3 regions of the Rhodococcus sp. NPDC003348 genome follow, and region 2 is predicted to be linked to each of the others. Evidence: riboswitches for the same ligand, from Rfam matches in the RefSeq annotation. Region 2 holds a riboswitch; each other region holds the start of a gene.

What was found. A riboswitch is a leader RNA that binds a small molecule or an ion and turns the genes downstream of it on or off. The one in region 2 is predicted to bind cobalamin.
Region 1: linked by a shared signal. The riboswitch ahead of ACWDU4_RS26435 (VWA domain-containing protein) and the one ahead of ACWDU4_RS23710 (cobaltochelatase subunit CobN) in region 2 are both predicted to bind cobalamin.
Region 3: linked by a shared signal. The riboswitch ahead of metE (5-methyltetrahydropteroyltriglutamate--homocysteine S-methyltransferase) and the one ahead of ACWDU4_RS23710 (cobaltochelatase subunit CobN) in region 2 are both predicted to bind cobalamin.

Annotation. Positions count from the first base shown of each region.
Region 1 is NZ_JBSFRT010000061.1:9,987-14,644, forward strand. It holds gene cobO (cob(I)yrinic acid a,c-diamide adenosyltransferase) at 1-33, opposite strand, end outside; gene ACWDU4_RS26435 (VWA domain-containing protein) at 124-2,061, opposite strand; adenosylcobalamin (AdoCbl) riboswitch at 2,070-2,231, opposite strand; gene mqo (malate dehydrogenase (quinone)) at 2,311-3,852, opposite strand; gene ACWDU4_RS26445 (alpha/beta hydrolase) at 3,972-4,658, shown strand, end outside.
Region 2 is NZ_JBSFRT010000045.1:46,120-50,777, reverse strand. It holds gene ACWDU4_RS23710 (cobaltochelatase subunit CobN) at 1-3,216, opposite strand, end outside; cobalamin riboswitch at 3,252-3,388, opposite strand; gene cobG (precorrin-3B synthase) at 3,398-4,555, shown strand; gene ACWDU4_RS23700 (precorrin-8X methylmutase) at 4,585-4,658, shown strand, end outside.
Region 3 is NZ_JBSFRT010000008.1:90,924-95,581, reverse strand. It holds gene ACWDU4_RS07815 (multicopper oxidase family protein) at 1-1,368, opposite strand, end outside; gene ACWDU4_RS07810 (TetR/AcrR family transcriptional regulator) at 1,515-2,114, shown strand; cobalamin riboswitch at 2,235-2,407, shown strand; gene metE (5-methyltetrahydropteroyltriglutamate--homocysteine S-methyltransferase) at 2,602-4,658, shown strand, end outside.

The DNA of each region.
Region 1 (4,658 bases), on a different contig from region 2:
GTCGGGAATGTTCTCGGGGACACCCTTTGGCATACGGAATCTCCTCTACTGGAAGCGAAGTCGGGTCAGTCTGCGGCCCGGGTGGGTGGTGGGATCAGGCGGCTGCACGGGTGGGTGGCGGGATCAGGCGGCTGCACGGACGACGCCGGCGACCTGTTCCGCGGACAGTTCGGCGAGCCGGATGCAGGCGCCGCGCAACGCCGTCGCGAGTTCCGCGGCCAGCCCGAGGCGCACCATCCCGGATTCGCAGTCGACGACCACCGCGGCAACCGACACGTCCGCGAGCAACCCGGCCGCGACCTTCGCCCGCCGCACCGGATCGGCGCCGCCGGTGGCGCGGCCGTCGGTCAGCGCGACGACCATCGCGCGGCGCTGCGGGTCACGCACCCGCTCCCGCAGCACCACCTCACGGGCTTTCAGGAAGCCCTGCGCGAGTGGGGTTCTCCCACCCGTCCGCAGCGCGTGCAGGCGGCGCACCGCGACGTCGACCGAGGAGGTCGGCGGCAACACGAGTTCCGCGCTCGCGCCGCGAACCGTGATCACCGCGACCTTGTCCCGCCGCTGGTAGGCGTCGCGCAGCAGCGACACCACCGCACCGGTGACCGCGGACAGCCGGTCCCGCGCGGCCATCGAACCGGACGCGTCGACGACGAACACGATCAGGTTGCCCTCGCGTCCTTCCTTGAGCGCACCGCGGATGTCGCCGGGCGCCAACAGCATCCGGCCGTCCCGGCGGCCACGGGCCACCTGGTGCTCGGCTGCGGCGAACAGGGTGCCGACCAGGTGCAGGCCCCGCCCGGGTTCGGTGGTGGCGCGCACGGTGCGACCGCGCGGTGACCGCGACCGCGAACGCCGGCCCGGGGCGCCCTCGCCGACTCCGGGGACGGTGAGCAGCCGAGTCCGGAACTGCGCGGACGGCGCCCCCACCGGGCGTTCGCCGGCCGTGCCGGGGCCGGGCGGGGCCGGGGCATCGGCCTGCGACGGGTCGGACGGGGCGGGGTCACCGCCATCGGACTCGGGCTGCGGGGCGCCGCCGCCGGGACCGTCCGGGTCCGGGTCGGGTTCGGGATCGGGTTGCTGCCGGGCCTGCTCGTCGGCGTCACGCATCGCATCGTCGAGCTGCTGCGGGTCCAGGCCCGGTTCGTCGAACGGGTCGCGGCGACGACGGTGCGGCAGCGTCAGTTCGGCGGCGACCCGCACATCCTGCTCGGCGACCTCGGTCGCGCCGCGCCAGGCGGCGTGCGCGGTGGCGGTGCGCGCCAGGACCAGGTCGGCGCGCATGCCGTCCACGTCGAAGGACGCGCACAGGGCCGCGATGCGGCGCAGTTCGGTGTCGGGCAGTGCGACCTCGGCCAGCGCGCCGCGTGCGGCGGCGATCCGGCCGGCGGTGTCTGCGTCGGCGGCGGCGTACCGGGCGGCGAACCCGGCCGGGTCGGCCTCGAAGTCGAGTCGGCGACGGATCACCTGCATGCGGACGTCGACGTCGCGGGAGGCGGCGACGTCCACGGCCAGACCGAACCGGTCCAGCAGCTGCGGGCGCAGCTCCCCTTCCTCCGGGTTCATGGTGCCGACCAGCACGAACTTCGCCGGATGGGAGTGCGAGACGCCGTCGCGTTCGACATGGACACGGCCCATCGCGGCGGCGTCGAGCAGCACGTCGACGAGGTGGTCGTGGAGGAGGTTCACCTCGTCGACGTAGAGCACGCCGTCGTGCGCGGCGGCCAGCAACCCGGGCTGGAACGCCCGCTCGCCGTCGCGCAGCACCTTCTCCAGGTCGAGGGACCCGACGACCCGGTCCTCCGTCGCACCGACCGGAAGCTCCACCAGGCGGGCAGGGGTGCCGGAGGACGTCGGGGGCAGCAGTGCGGCGAGGGCGCGGACCACCGTGGACTTGGCGGTGCCCTTCTCGCCGCGGACCAGCACGCCACCGATGCCGGGATGGACCGCGCACAGGGTCAACGCCAGGCGCAGCTGGTCCTGGCCGACGATCGCACTGAACGGGAAGCCCGGCTCGGCAGCCGAACCCTGTTGCGGCACGGCGGCCGAATCATGTTGCGCCACGGCGACACTCCCCTCACTCCCCGGTCTCCACGCCGGGGGTCGGACGAAAGGTTCCGCCGCCGCGGCGATCTGACTTCGGACGCGCTCATGGGCCTGCGTCCGTCACAGTGGCGGGACCGTGCCTGATTCACACAGGACTTCCCCGCGGCGGAGAACATCGATGTTCGGTGCCGACTCTATCCGGTGAGACGACACCGGCCGCCACCTGGCCCGGGCGGGCAGGTGACGGCCGGTTGGGGATCCGACGGATCAGGCCGAGGCGGCTGCGGCGACCTCGGCGGGCGCCTCGAGCTCGAGGGCCTTGTTGCTCCAGTCCCACACCTCGCGGAACAGGGACTCGTTGTCCGACAGCTTCAGGCCCAGTGACGGAACCATCTGCTTGAGCTGCGGCTCCCACGCGGTCCAGCGGTCACCGAAGCAGCGCTGCAGGACGTCGAGCATCGCGGGGACCGCGGTCGACGCACCGGGCGAGGCACCGAGCAGGCCCGCGATGGTGCCGTCGGCGGCGTTGATGACCGCGGTGCCGAACTCGAGCACGCCACCGTTGCCCTTCTTGCGGATCACCTGCACGCGCTGGCCCGCGGTGATCAGTTCCCAGTCGCCGCCGGTCGCGCGCGGCACGAACTCGCGAAGGGTCTCGATGCGGTCGTCGGCCGACTGCAGCAGCTCACCGATGAGGTACTTGGTCAGGCCAAGCTCGGTGACGCCGACGCCGAGCATGGACATCAGGTTGTTCGGCTTGATCGAGCCGGGCAGGTCGGTGACCTTGCCGTTCTTGAGGAACTTCGGGGACCAGCCTGCGTACGGGCCGAACAGCAGGCCCTTCTTGCCACCGATGACACGGGTGTCGAGGTGCGGGACCGACATCGGCGGCGCACCGACGGCGGCCTTGCCGTAGACCTTGGCGTTGTGCTGGTCGATGAGCTCGGGGTTGGTGCAGCGCAGGAACTCGCCGGAGACCGGGAAGCCACCGAAGCCCTTGGCCTCGGCGATGCCGGACTTCTGCAGCAGGTGCAGCGCTCCGCCGCCGGCGCCGACGAACACGAACTTCGCGTTCACGGTCTTCTTGTCGCCGGTCCGCTGGTTGACCACCTTGAGCGTCCAGCTGCCGTCGGACTGCTTGGTGATGTTTCGCACGTCGTGACCGAAGTACACGCTGCCGCCGGTCGCGCCGATGTTGCCGAGGAGCTGCTTGGTGAGGGCGCCGAAGTCGACGTCGGTGCCACCCTCGGTCCAGTTCAGGGCGACGGGGTCGGAGAAGTCACGACCATTGGCCATCAGCGGCAGCCGCTTGGTGAACTCGTCCGGGCGCTCGGTGTACTCCATGCCCGCGAACAGCGGGTGGCCGGCGAGGGCGTCGTAGCGGGCCCGCAGGTACTTCACGTTCTCAGCCCCGTGCACGAAGCTCACGTGCGGGATCGGGTTGATGAACTCCTTGGGCTCGGTCAGGATGCCGGCCTCGATCGCGTACGACCAGAACTGGCGCGAGACCTGGAACTGCTCGTTGACGTTGACGGCCTTGGTGATGTCCACCGAGCCGTCCTTGTTCGCAGGCGTGTAGTTGAGCTCGCACAGCGCCGAGTGTCCGGTGCCGGCGTTGTTCCACGGGTCGCTGCTCTCGGCAGCGGCGGCGTCGAGTCGCTCGAACACGCTGATCGACCAGTCCGGCTGCAGCTGCCGGAGGAGCGCTCCGAGCGTGGCACTCATGATGCCCGCACCCACGAGAACTACATCGGTCTTGGTCTGTACCGCGGTGTTGTCTGACACTGGAGAATCGACTTCCTTGTCCATTGGCAGCGGCAGTCGCGCCGACTGCCCGCGCATAGGTTACCTGCGCGTATGAGCAGGGTTTACCTCGCCTCAATTGTGCGCCCCCGGCCGGTCACGAACGACCATTACGATTGTGATTTGTGACTACCTGGGTGCCGGACCTCCTCGGTGACGGCTACGAACAGACGACTCTGCCCCTCGGCGACGACCCCGACGGCGAGGGCGAGGTGGTCGCGACGCTGGTCCGGTACCGCCCGGCGGGCGCGACCCCACGCCGTCGCGCCGTGCTCTACCTGCACGGATTCACCGACTACTTCTTCCAGACGCACGTCGCCGAGCACTTCCACGACCGCGGCTACGACTTCTACGCACTCGATCTGCGCAAGTGCGGCCGGTCACGACGCCCGGACCAGACCCCGCATTTCGTGACGGATCTCGCACTGTACGACGCCGAGCTGGACTGGGCGCTGGAGACGGTCCGCGAGCAGACGCACGGCGGTTCGGTGTTGTTGACCGGGCACTCGACGGGCGGCCTGATCCTGCCGCTGTGGCTGGACCGGGTGAACCGCCGCCCCGGCGGCAGCACCGGCGCCGGCATCGCCGGCCTGATCCTCAACAGCCCGTGGTTCGACCTGCAGGGCCCGTCGTACGTGCGCAGCGCGGGCACGGTCGCGATCCGGACCGTCGGACGACTCAAGGACAGGCTCGAACTCAAGCAACCGCCGATCGACGTGTACGGCCGCACCCTGCACCGCAGTCACGGCGGCGAGTGGGACTACGACCTCGAGTGGAAGCCGTTGCGCGGCTTCGGGGTCACGTTCGGATGG
Region 2 (4,658 bases):
GCCGGTCAGCGCGCGCACGGTCGCGACCATGCCGCCGTGGTACTGGAAGTAGTCGTCGGAGTCGGCGATGTCGTGCTCGCGGGTGTCGGTGTTCTTGGCCGCGACCGCGATTCGCCGGTACGCCGTCCGCATGTCGTCCGCGGCCGGGGCGCCGTCGAGGCCGCGACCGTACGCGTAGCCGCCCCAGGTGGTGTACACCTGCGCCAGATCGGCGTCGCCGCGCCAGGACTTCGAGTCGATCAGCTGCAGCAGCCCGGCACCGTAGGTGCCCGGCTTGGACCCGAAGATGCGGGTGGTGGCGCGTCGCTCATCGCCGTGCTCGGCGAGATCCGCCTGCGCGTGGGCCCGGACGAAGTTCTGCTCGGCCGGTTCGTCGAGCGCCGAGACCATCCGGACGGCGTCGTCGAGGAGCGCCAGCACGTGCGGGAACGCGTCCCGGAAGAAGCCGGAGATCCGGACCGTCACGTCCACGCGGGGCCGGCCCAGTTCGGCGAGCTCGATCACCTCGAGCCGGGTGACACGGCGGGACGCCTCGTCCCACACCGGCCGGACGCCCAGCAGCGCAAGCACTTCGGCGATGTCGTCACCCGAGGTGCGCATCGCCGAGGTGCCCCACACGCTCAGACCCACCGACGTCGGGTACTCGCCGTGATCGGCGAGATAACGCGCGAGCAGCGACTCCGCCATCGCCTGCCCGGTCTCCCACGCCAGCCGGGACGGCACGGCCTTCGGGTCCACCGAGTAGAAGTTGCGGCCGGTGGGCAGCACGTTCACCAGTCCGCGCAGCGGCGAACCGCTGGGGCCCGGTTCGATGAACCGGCCGTCGAGCGCGCGCAGCACCTGGTCGATCTCACGACCGGTGCCGCGCAGCCGCGGCACCACCTCCGCGGCGGCGAACTCGAGCACCCGGACGACGTCGGCACCGTGCTCGGCACCGACCTCCTTGGCGGCGGCGGGATCCCAGCCCGACCGCTGCAGCGCGGCGACCAGGCCGTGGGCGAGTTCCTCGATCTGGTCGACTCGTCCGCGGGCCTCGTCACCGGCCTCGCTCAGACCGAGTGCCTCCCGCAGTCCGGGGACGGTTCGTTCGCCGCCCCACATCTGCTTCGCGCGCAGTACCGCGAGAACGAGTTCGACCTCGGCGGCCCCCACGGGCGCCTGCCCGAGCACGTGCAGCCCGTCGCGGATCTGCACGTCCTTGATCTCGCACAGCCAGCCGTCGACGTGCAGCAGCATGTCGTCGAACACGTCCTCCTCGGGGCGTTCGGCCAGGCCGAGGTCGTGGTCCATCTTCGCCGCCCGCATCAGCGTCCAGATCTGCTGGCGGATCGCGGGCAGCTTCGACGGGTCGAGGGCGGAGATGTTCGAGTGCTCGTCGAGCAGCTGCTCGAGCCGGGAGATGTCGCCGTACGACTCGGCGCGCGCCATCGGCGGGATCAGGTGATCGACCAGGGTGGCGTGCGCGCGGCGCTTGGCCTGGGTGCCCTCGCCCGGGTCGTTGACCAGGAACGGGTAGATCAGCGGCAGCTCGCCGAGCGCGGCGTCGGTGCCGCACGAGGCGGACATGCCCAGGGTCTTGCCGGGCAGCCACTCCAGGTTGCCGTGCTTGCCGAGATGCACGATCGCGTCCGCTTGGAAACCTCCGGCACCCGCATCAGCTGCGATCCACCGGTACGCCGCCAGGTAGTGGTGGCTCGGCGGCAGGTCGGGGTCGTGGTAGATCGCGACCGGGTTCTCCCCGAACCCGCGGGGCGGCTGCACCATCAGCACCACGTTGCCGACCCGCAGCGCCGCGATCACGATCTCGCCGTCCGGGTCGGACGTCCGGTCGACGTACAGTTCGCCGGGCGCCGCGCCCCAGTGCTCTTCGACGGCCTCGCGGAAGTCCGCGGGCAGAGTCGCGAACCAGTCGCGGTAACGGGCCGCGGAGATGCGAATCGGGTTGCCCTCCAACTGCTCCGCCGTCAACCAGTCCGGGTCCTGTCCGCCGGCCGCGATCAGTGCGTGGATCAGCGCGTCACCGTCACCGGCCGCGAGGCCGGGCAGCGCGTCCTCCCCGTCCGCCGGGCCGAGGTCGTATCCGGCCTCGCGCATCGCGGCCAGCAGCGCGATCGCGCTGGCCGGGGTGTCCAATCCGACGGCGTTGCCGATCCGGGCGTGCTTGGTCGGGTACGCCGACAGCATCAGCGCGATCCGCTTGTCCCGGTTGGGAACGTGCCGCAGCCGCGCATGCCGGACGGCGATCCCGGCCACCCGGGCGGCACGCTCGGCGTCCGGTACGTAGGTGGTCAGTCCGTCCTCGTCGATCTCCTTGAACGAGAACGGGACCGTGATGATCCGGCCGTCGAACTCGGGCACCGCGACCTGCGTCGCGACATCCATCGGGGACAGGCCGTCGTCGTTCGACTCCCACGCCTCCCGGCTGCCGGTCAGGCACAGGCCCTGCAGGATCGGCACGTCCAGCGCGGCGAGCGCGCTGACGTCCCACGACTCGTCGTCCTCCCCCGCGGACGCGCCCGCAGGCCTGCTGCCGCCGGCCGCGAGCACCGTCACGACCATCGCGTCGACGGCGCCCAGGACGTCGAGCAGTTCCGGTTCCGCGGTGCGCAGCGAGGCACAGAAGATCGGCAGGGCCCGGGCGCCGCGGTCCTCGATCGCGCGGCAGAGCGCCTCGACGTAGGCGGTGTTCCCGGCGAGATGCTGCGCGCGGTAGTAGAGCACCGCCACGGTCGGGTTCCGTGATGTCACATTGGGGGTCGTCAGGTGACCCGATGTGACATCAGGGAACCCGGGACGGTCGAGGTGTCCCCACGTCGGGGTGTGCGCCGGGGCCTCGAACCCGACGCCGGTCAGCAGCACCGTGTCCGAGAGGAACCCGTGCAGGTGCGCCAGGTTCGCCGCGCCGCCCTCGGCGAGATAGGTGTGCGCCTGCGCCGCCACCCCGGCAGGCACCGTGGACAGTTCCATCAGTTCCGCGTCTGGTGCGAGTTCGCCGCCGAGCACGACGGTGGGCTTCCCGGCGGCGAGGACCGCGTCCAGGCCCTCCTCCCAGGCCCGGCGGCCGCCGAGGATGCGGACGATCACCAGGTCGACGCCGTCGATCAGCCCGGGCACGTCGTCGACGAGCAGCCGCGCGGGGTTCGCCCACCGGTAGTCGGCGCCACTGGCTCGTGCACTGAGCAGGTCGGTGTCGGACGTCGACAGCAACAGGATCACAGGGCTGGCCTCCTCGGGGTTTCGCGCCCCACTCGGTTCGGTGGGCAGCGTCGGAGGGTCTGACTCCCCGGGAACACCCGGGTCACAGTGGCGCGACCGCACCGGATTTGCACCGGTTTCCTCACGAGCTGCCGCAATCGCCGCTGATGCTACCGGCACGGCCCCCGTAGGCTGGTGGGTGATGTCCGATACCGAATCCGCACCTGCCCGGTCCCGACCCGACGCCTGTCCAGGGGCTCTTCAGGTGCACGAGGCCGCCGACGGCGCCCTGTCCCGGGTCCGGCTGCCCGGCGGCGCGATCACCGCAGCTCAGTTGCAGGTCCTCGCGGACGCGTCCCGCGACCTCGGCAACGGGGAGCTCGAACTCACCTCCCGCGGCAACATCCAGCTCCGCGCGGTCGCCGACCCCGACGCGTTCGCGGGCCGGCTCCGTGAGTCGGGGTTGCTGCCGTCGCCTACCCACGAACGGGTGCGGAACATCCTCGCCACCCCGTTGTCCGGGCGGATCGGCGGACTCGTCGACGTCCGCGGCTGGGTGCGGGCGCTGGACGCCGGGCTGTGCGGGGACCCGCGCCTCGCGGACCTGCCGGGCCGGGTGCTCTTCACGCTCGACGACGGCCGCGGCGACGTCTCCGCGCTGAGCGCCGACCTCGGGCTCCATGCGGTTTCCCCGGACCAGGTGGCGCTGGTGCTCGCCGGCGCCGACCACGGGGTGCGGCTGCCCGCCGACGACGGGGTCGCGATGCTGCTGGACGCGGCGCGGGCGCTGCACGAGATCCGCGGCACGCGGTGGCGTCTGCACGAGATCGACGGCGGACCGCGGCTGCTGCTCGATCGGCTGGGCCTCGGGGCGACCGCCGAGCCGATCGCCTTGACCGGACCCGAGTCCGCGGGTCCGATCGGCTGGCTCGATCAGCCCGACGGCGGGGTCACCCTCGCCGCCGGCGTGCGGTTCGGGGTGCTGCCTGCGCGCCTGGCGGACTTCCTGGTCGCCGTGGAGGCACCGATCACGGTCACGTCGTGGCGGTCGATCCTGCTGCACGACCTCGACGAAGGGGTCGCCGAACAGGTCGTCCGCGTCCTCGCCCCGATGGGCCTGATCTTCGACGCGAACTCGACGTGGCTGCAGGTCAGCGCCTGCACGGGCAGGCCAGGCTGCGCGAAGTCCCTCGCGGACGTGCGGGGCGATGCGACCGACGCCGTCCAGTCCGGTCGACTTCCCGCGGAGGGCCGCCAGCACTGGTCCGGGTGTGAGCGGCGGTGCGGCCGGCCGCGTGGCGAGGTGACCGACGTCGTCGCCACCGGCGACGGCTACCGGGTGGACCCACCCGCACGCTGAGCGTGGATCGCCCCATATCGTGGGGAGCCATGACCGACTACATCCGCGACGGAGCCGAGATCTACCGTCAGTCCTTTGCCACGATCCGGGCCGAGGCCGACCT
Region 3 (4,658 bases), on a different contig from region 2:
TGTGTAGCGAAGGTTGTTCAATGCCATGTACGCCGGAGGAATCCGCAAGGCGTACGGCTGGCTGACCGAGACGTTCCGGATCACGGACGGTGTCGGCAGCGGTGGCAGCGGATCGGGTGTGCGTCCGCCCGCCCGCAGCGTGGCCGGGACGGGTCCGCGGAACCCGCGCTCCGAACCGACGGTGAAGCGGCAGAACAGCGGCATCGCGACCTCGCCGAGCATCGCCGCCTGGAATGGGGGTGCTTCGTCGTTGCAGAGGTGCACCGAACCGCCCGCGTCGAAATCGGAGAAGTCGACCAGCAGGTCGTAGCGCTCGCCCGGCGACATGCGGATCGACGTCGTGGGGACCGGTGCGTCGAGCAGACCGCCGTCGTTGCCGATCACCCAGAACCGCATGTGGTTGTCGAAGTGCAGGTTCCACACGCTGTACGACGAGCCGTTGATCGCCCGAAACCGGTACAGTCCGCGCGCCACCGGAATGTCCGGCCACACCGCCCCGTTCACCAGGCCGAGATCTCCGACGGCACCGCCCTCCCACGAACCGGAGGGGACGACAGGCGTCGACCGCAGGCTCAGGCCGCCGTCGGCACGGAGAATCCGCTCTTGCAGGATCAGCGGCATCTCGAACTCGCCGGCGGGTAGGCCCAGGGGATTGTCGGCGGTTCCGGTGTCGAAGCGGTCGCGCAGGAAATAGGTGCCGGCGAGACCGGCGTACACGTTGGCGCGGGTGATGCCCATGGCGTGATCGTGATACCAGAGGTGCGCGGCCTCTTGGTGATTCGGAAACAGGTGCGTCAGCGTGGTGCCCGGATGGATCAGTTGCTCGGCGTGGCCGTCGCTGTCGGGTGGGGTCTCCCCGCCGTGCAGGTGCAGCACGATCGGCGGGGACGACCGGTAGGTCTCGGAGACGCCGTGCAGGCTGGTGTCGAGATCCGTGGCGAGCGGATGGCCCTGGATCTCGTTGGTCACCTCCATCACGACGGGTTGGTCGACGTGGGCCTCGATCGTCGGGCCGAGGTACGAGACGGCGGTGTCGTCGACCCGGTAGGCGAGTGTCGAGGCCGGGCCGTGGTCGGGGTGGAACCGATGGGAGGCGTTGACCGCGGCGACTCGGAGCCTCGAACCGGACACCGTCGGCAATGGTTCGAGGCCGGCACGGAACGGTGTCGTCGGCGGTGAATGGAAGAGCAGCGGGCTCTTGAACCCGCCGGTCTGGGCGCTCCCCGTCGCGACCGGACGTGCCACGCCGAGCCCGAACGCGACTCCGCCGACTCCGAGTGCGCGCAACACACTTCGGCGTCCAATTGCCCGTCCCTGCACGGTGACACCCCTTGTCGAGACTCTCGGTTCCCTCGGACCGAGGACCATACCGCACTGTATGGTATGGACCGGGGTTTGTGTGGAGATTCGCCGCACACGTGCGCGGTGTGCCGGGATTGCTCACCGAACGGTTCGTGAACGGGCCGCGGGCGCCGTAGCTTGGAATGGCAGTGCGGCATTCGAAGAGAGGCGAGATGGTGGCGAAACAGGGCGTGGCGGGTGCGAAGAAGCCGGCCCGCGCCGCCGGTGGCAAGGCCAGGCTGTCCGTCGACGACTGGATCGAGGCAGCCCTCGACCTACTGGTCCGGGAGGGTGTCACGGGGGTGAAGATCACCCGGCTGTGCGAGGAGCTCGGCGTCACCAAGGGCAGCTTCTACTGGCACTTCACCGACATCGACCACCTGATGAAGGCGGTGGCCGATCGGTGGTGCGAGATCCAGAACGAGACGCTGCAGGCGCTCAAGGAGACGACGTCGATCCCCGGCGACCAACGACTCGAGGCGATGGCCGCGCAATTGACCTCGCAGCGCGGCTGGGCGGTCGAGGTCGCGGTCCGGGACTGGGCGCGCAGCGACGCACAGGTCGCCGATTCCGTTGCCCGACTGGACAACCAGGTGTTCGCCGTCGTCCAGAGCGCTCTCCTCGACCTGGGATTCGACGCGGAGGAGGCCCGGCTGCGCAGCGGGGTGCTGGTCTACGCGGGTGTCGGATTCCTGCACGCGCGCGACCACCTGCCCGAGCCGACGGTGGACGAACTGCGGCGCATCTTCGCGCTCCTCACCGCCCGAGACTGACGACCTCGACCGGCTGAGGGGCCTGTCGCAACCCGATCGCGCCCGGCTATTGTCGTCGGTGCAGTCGGTTCGCCGCGTCCCGGTCATGAGGAGCCCCTAAGCACGGAGCGCGGCGTCGAATCCCGGTCGAGCACGCTCGGTCGGGGTGAGAGGGAACCCGGTGAGAATCCGGGACTGTCCCGCAGCGGTATGCAGGAACGACCGCCGTCATCAGCACTGGGCATCCCGCCCGGGAAGCGACGGCCAGTAGGTCGGGTCGAGTACGACCCGGTGCCCGCGAGTCCGAAGACCTGCCCTCTGCGCCGGGCACGCCGTGCCCGGCGGTTCGCCGCCTCGTGGATCGGGCGGGTGGGCCTGCATGCGGCACAGTGCCGTCCCCGTCGTGGGCGGTATCGGCTGCTGCCCGACCTCGGGCGGCAGGTGGGCTTCGTCAGGTGTACCCGTCTCTCGGCGGCGGCCACACCTACGCACGCCATGGAGCACTTTCGTGACCGCAACACCTGACGATCAGCCTCGTTTCACCGCGACGGTGCTGGGATCGCCGCGGATCGGGCCGCGCCGCGAACTCAAACGCGCAGTCGAGTCCTACTGGGCCGGACGAATCGACCGCGCCGCACTGGACGACGTGGCCCGGACGCTGCGCGCCCAGACGTGGGCGCAGCTGCAGGACGCCGGGTTGGACTCGGTTCCGGTGGGTACGTTCTCCTACTACGACCAGGTCCTGGACACCGCCGCGATGCTCGGTGCCCTGCCCGCTCGGGTACAGGGGATCTCGGACCCGCTCGACCGCTACTTCGCCGCGGCCCGCGGCACCGCGGACGTCGCGCCGCTCGAGATGACCAAGTGGTTCGACACCAACTACCACTATCTGGTCCCCGAAATCGGGCCCGGGACGACCTTCGCGCTGGACCCGGGCAAGGTGCTCGGCGAGCTGGAAGAGGCCCTGGCGCAGGGTGTCCCGGCGCGGCCCGTCGTCATCGGACCCGTCACCTTCCTGCTGCTGTCGAAGGGTGTCGACGGTGCCGACGAGCTGCTCGGCCGGATCGACGAGCTGGTTCCGCTGTACCAGGACCTGCTGGGGCAGCTGTCCCGGGCGGGCGCGACCTGGGTGCAGATCGACGAACCTGCCCTCGTCACCGACCGCACCGATGCCGAGATCGAGACGGCCCGCCGGGTCTACGAGCAGCTGTCCGCGTCCGCGGAGCGACCGGCGATCCTCGTCGCCTCCTACTTCGGGGACCTCGGTCCGGCGCTACCCGCGCTGGCGAGCACCGCCGTCGAGGCGATCGCCGTCGACCTCGTCGCGGGCAACCCCGACGCCGGCGCGTGGTCGGTGCCCGCGCTGGCGGACAAGCTGGTGGTCGCCGGCATCGTCGACGGGCGCAACGTCTGGCGCACCGACCTCGACCGCGCCCTGGCCTCCCTCGGTGCACTCCTCGGGTCGGCCGGCGCGCTTGCGGTGTCGACCTCGTGCTCGCTGCTGCACGTGCCATACGGACTCGACGCGGAATCGAACCTCGACGAGGCCCTGCGCTCGTGGCTGGCGTTCGGAACGGAGAAGATCTCGGAGGTCGCGACCCTCGCGACCTCCCTGGCCCAGGGCCGCGACGCGGTGGCCGCGGCGTTCGAGGCGTCCGAGGCCGCTGTCGCATCGCGGACGAGCGACCCGCGTCTGCGCAACGACGAGATCCGGCGCCGGCTCGACGAGATCGCCGGCGAGGCCGGTCGTGCATCTGCCCCTCAACGTCGGGAACTGCAGTCGCAGCGGCTGGGTCTGCCGCTGCTGCCGACCACCACGATCGGCTCGTACCCGCAGACCTCGCGTATCCGGGTCGCTCGTGCGGAGCTGCGCTCGGGCACGATCGACCAGGCCGAGTACGTTGCGCGGATGCGCGCCGAGATCGCGGACGTCATTGCGCTGCAGGAGAAGCTGGGCCTGGACGTGCTGGTGCACGGCGAGTCGGAGCGCAACGACATGGTGCAGTACTTCGCCGAGCAGCTCGACGGTTTCGCGGCCACCGAGTTCGGGTGGGTGCAGTCCTACGGCTCCCGATGCGTGCGTCCGCCGATCCTCTTCGGTGACATCTCCCGCCCGCGTCCGATGACCGTCGACTGGACCGGATACGCGCAGTCGCTCACCGACAAACGGGTCAAGGGCATGCTCACCGGTCCGGTCACGATCCTCGCGTGGTCGTTCGTTCGGGACGACCAGCCGCTGGCGGACAGTGCGCGTCAGATCGCGCTCGCCATCCGCGACGAGGCGGTCGATCTCGAAGCGGCCGGGGCGGTGATCGTACAGATCGACGAGCCCGCGCTGCGGGAGCTCCTGCCTCTGCGGATCGCCGACCAGCGTGCGTACCTGGACTGGTCGGTGGGGGCATTCCGGCTGGCGAGCTCGGGAGTGGCCGATCACACCCAGATACACACCCATCTGTGCTACTCGGAGTTCGGTGAGGTCATCGACGCGATCGCGGGCCTGGATGCGGACGTCACCTCGATCGAGGCGGCCCGCTCGCACATGGAGGTGCTCGGCGACCTCAACGC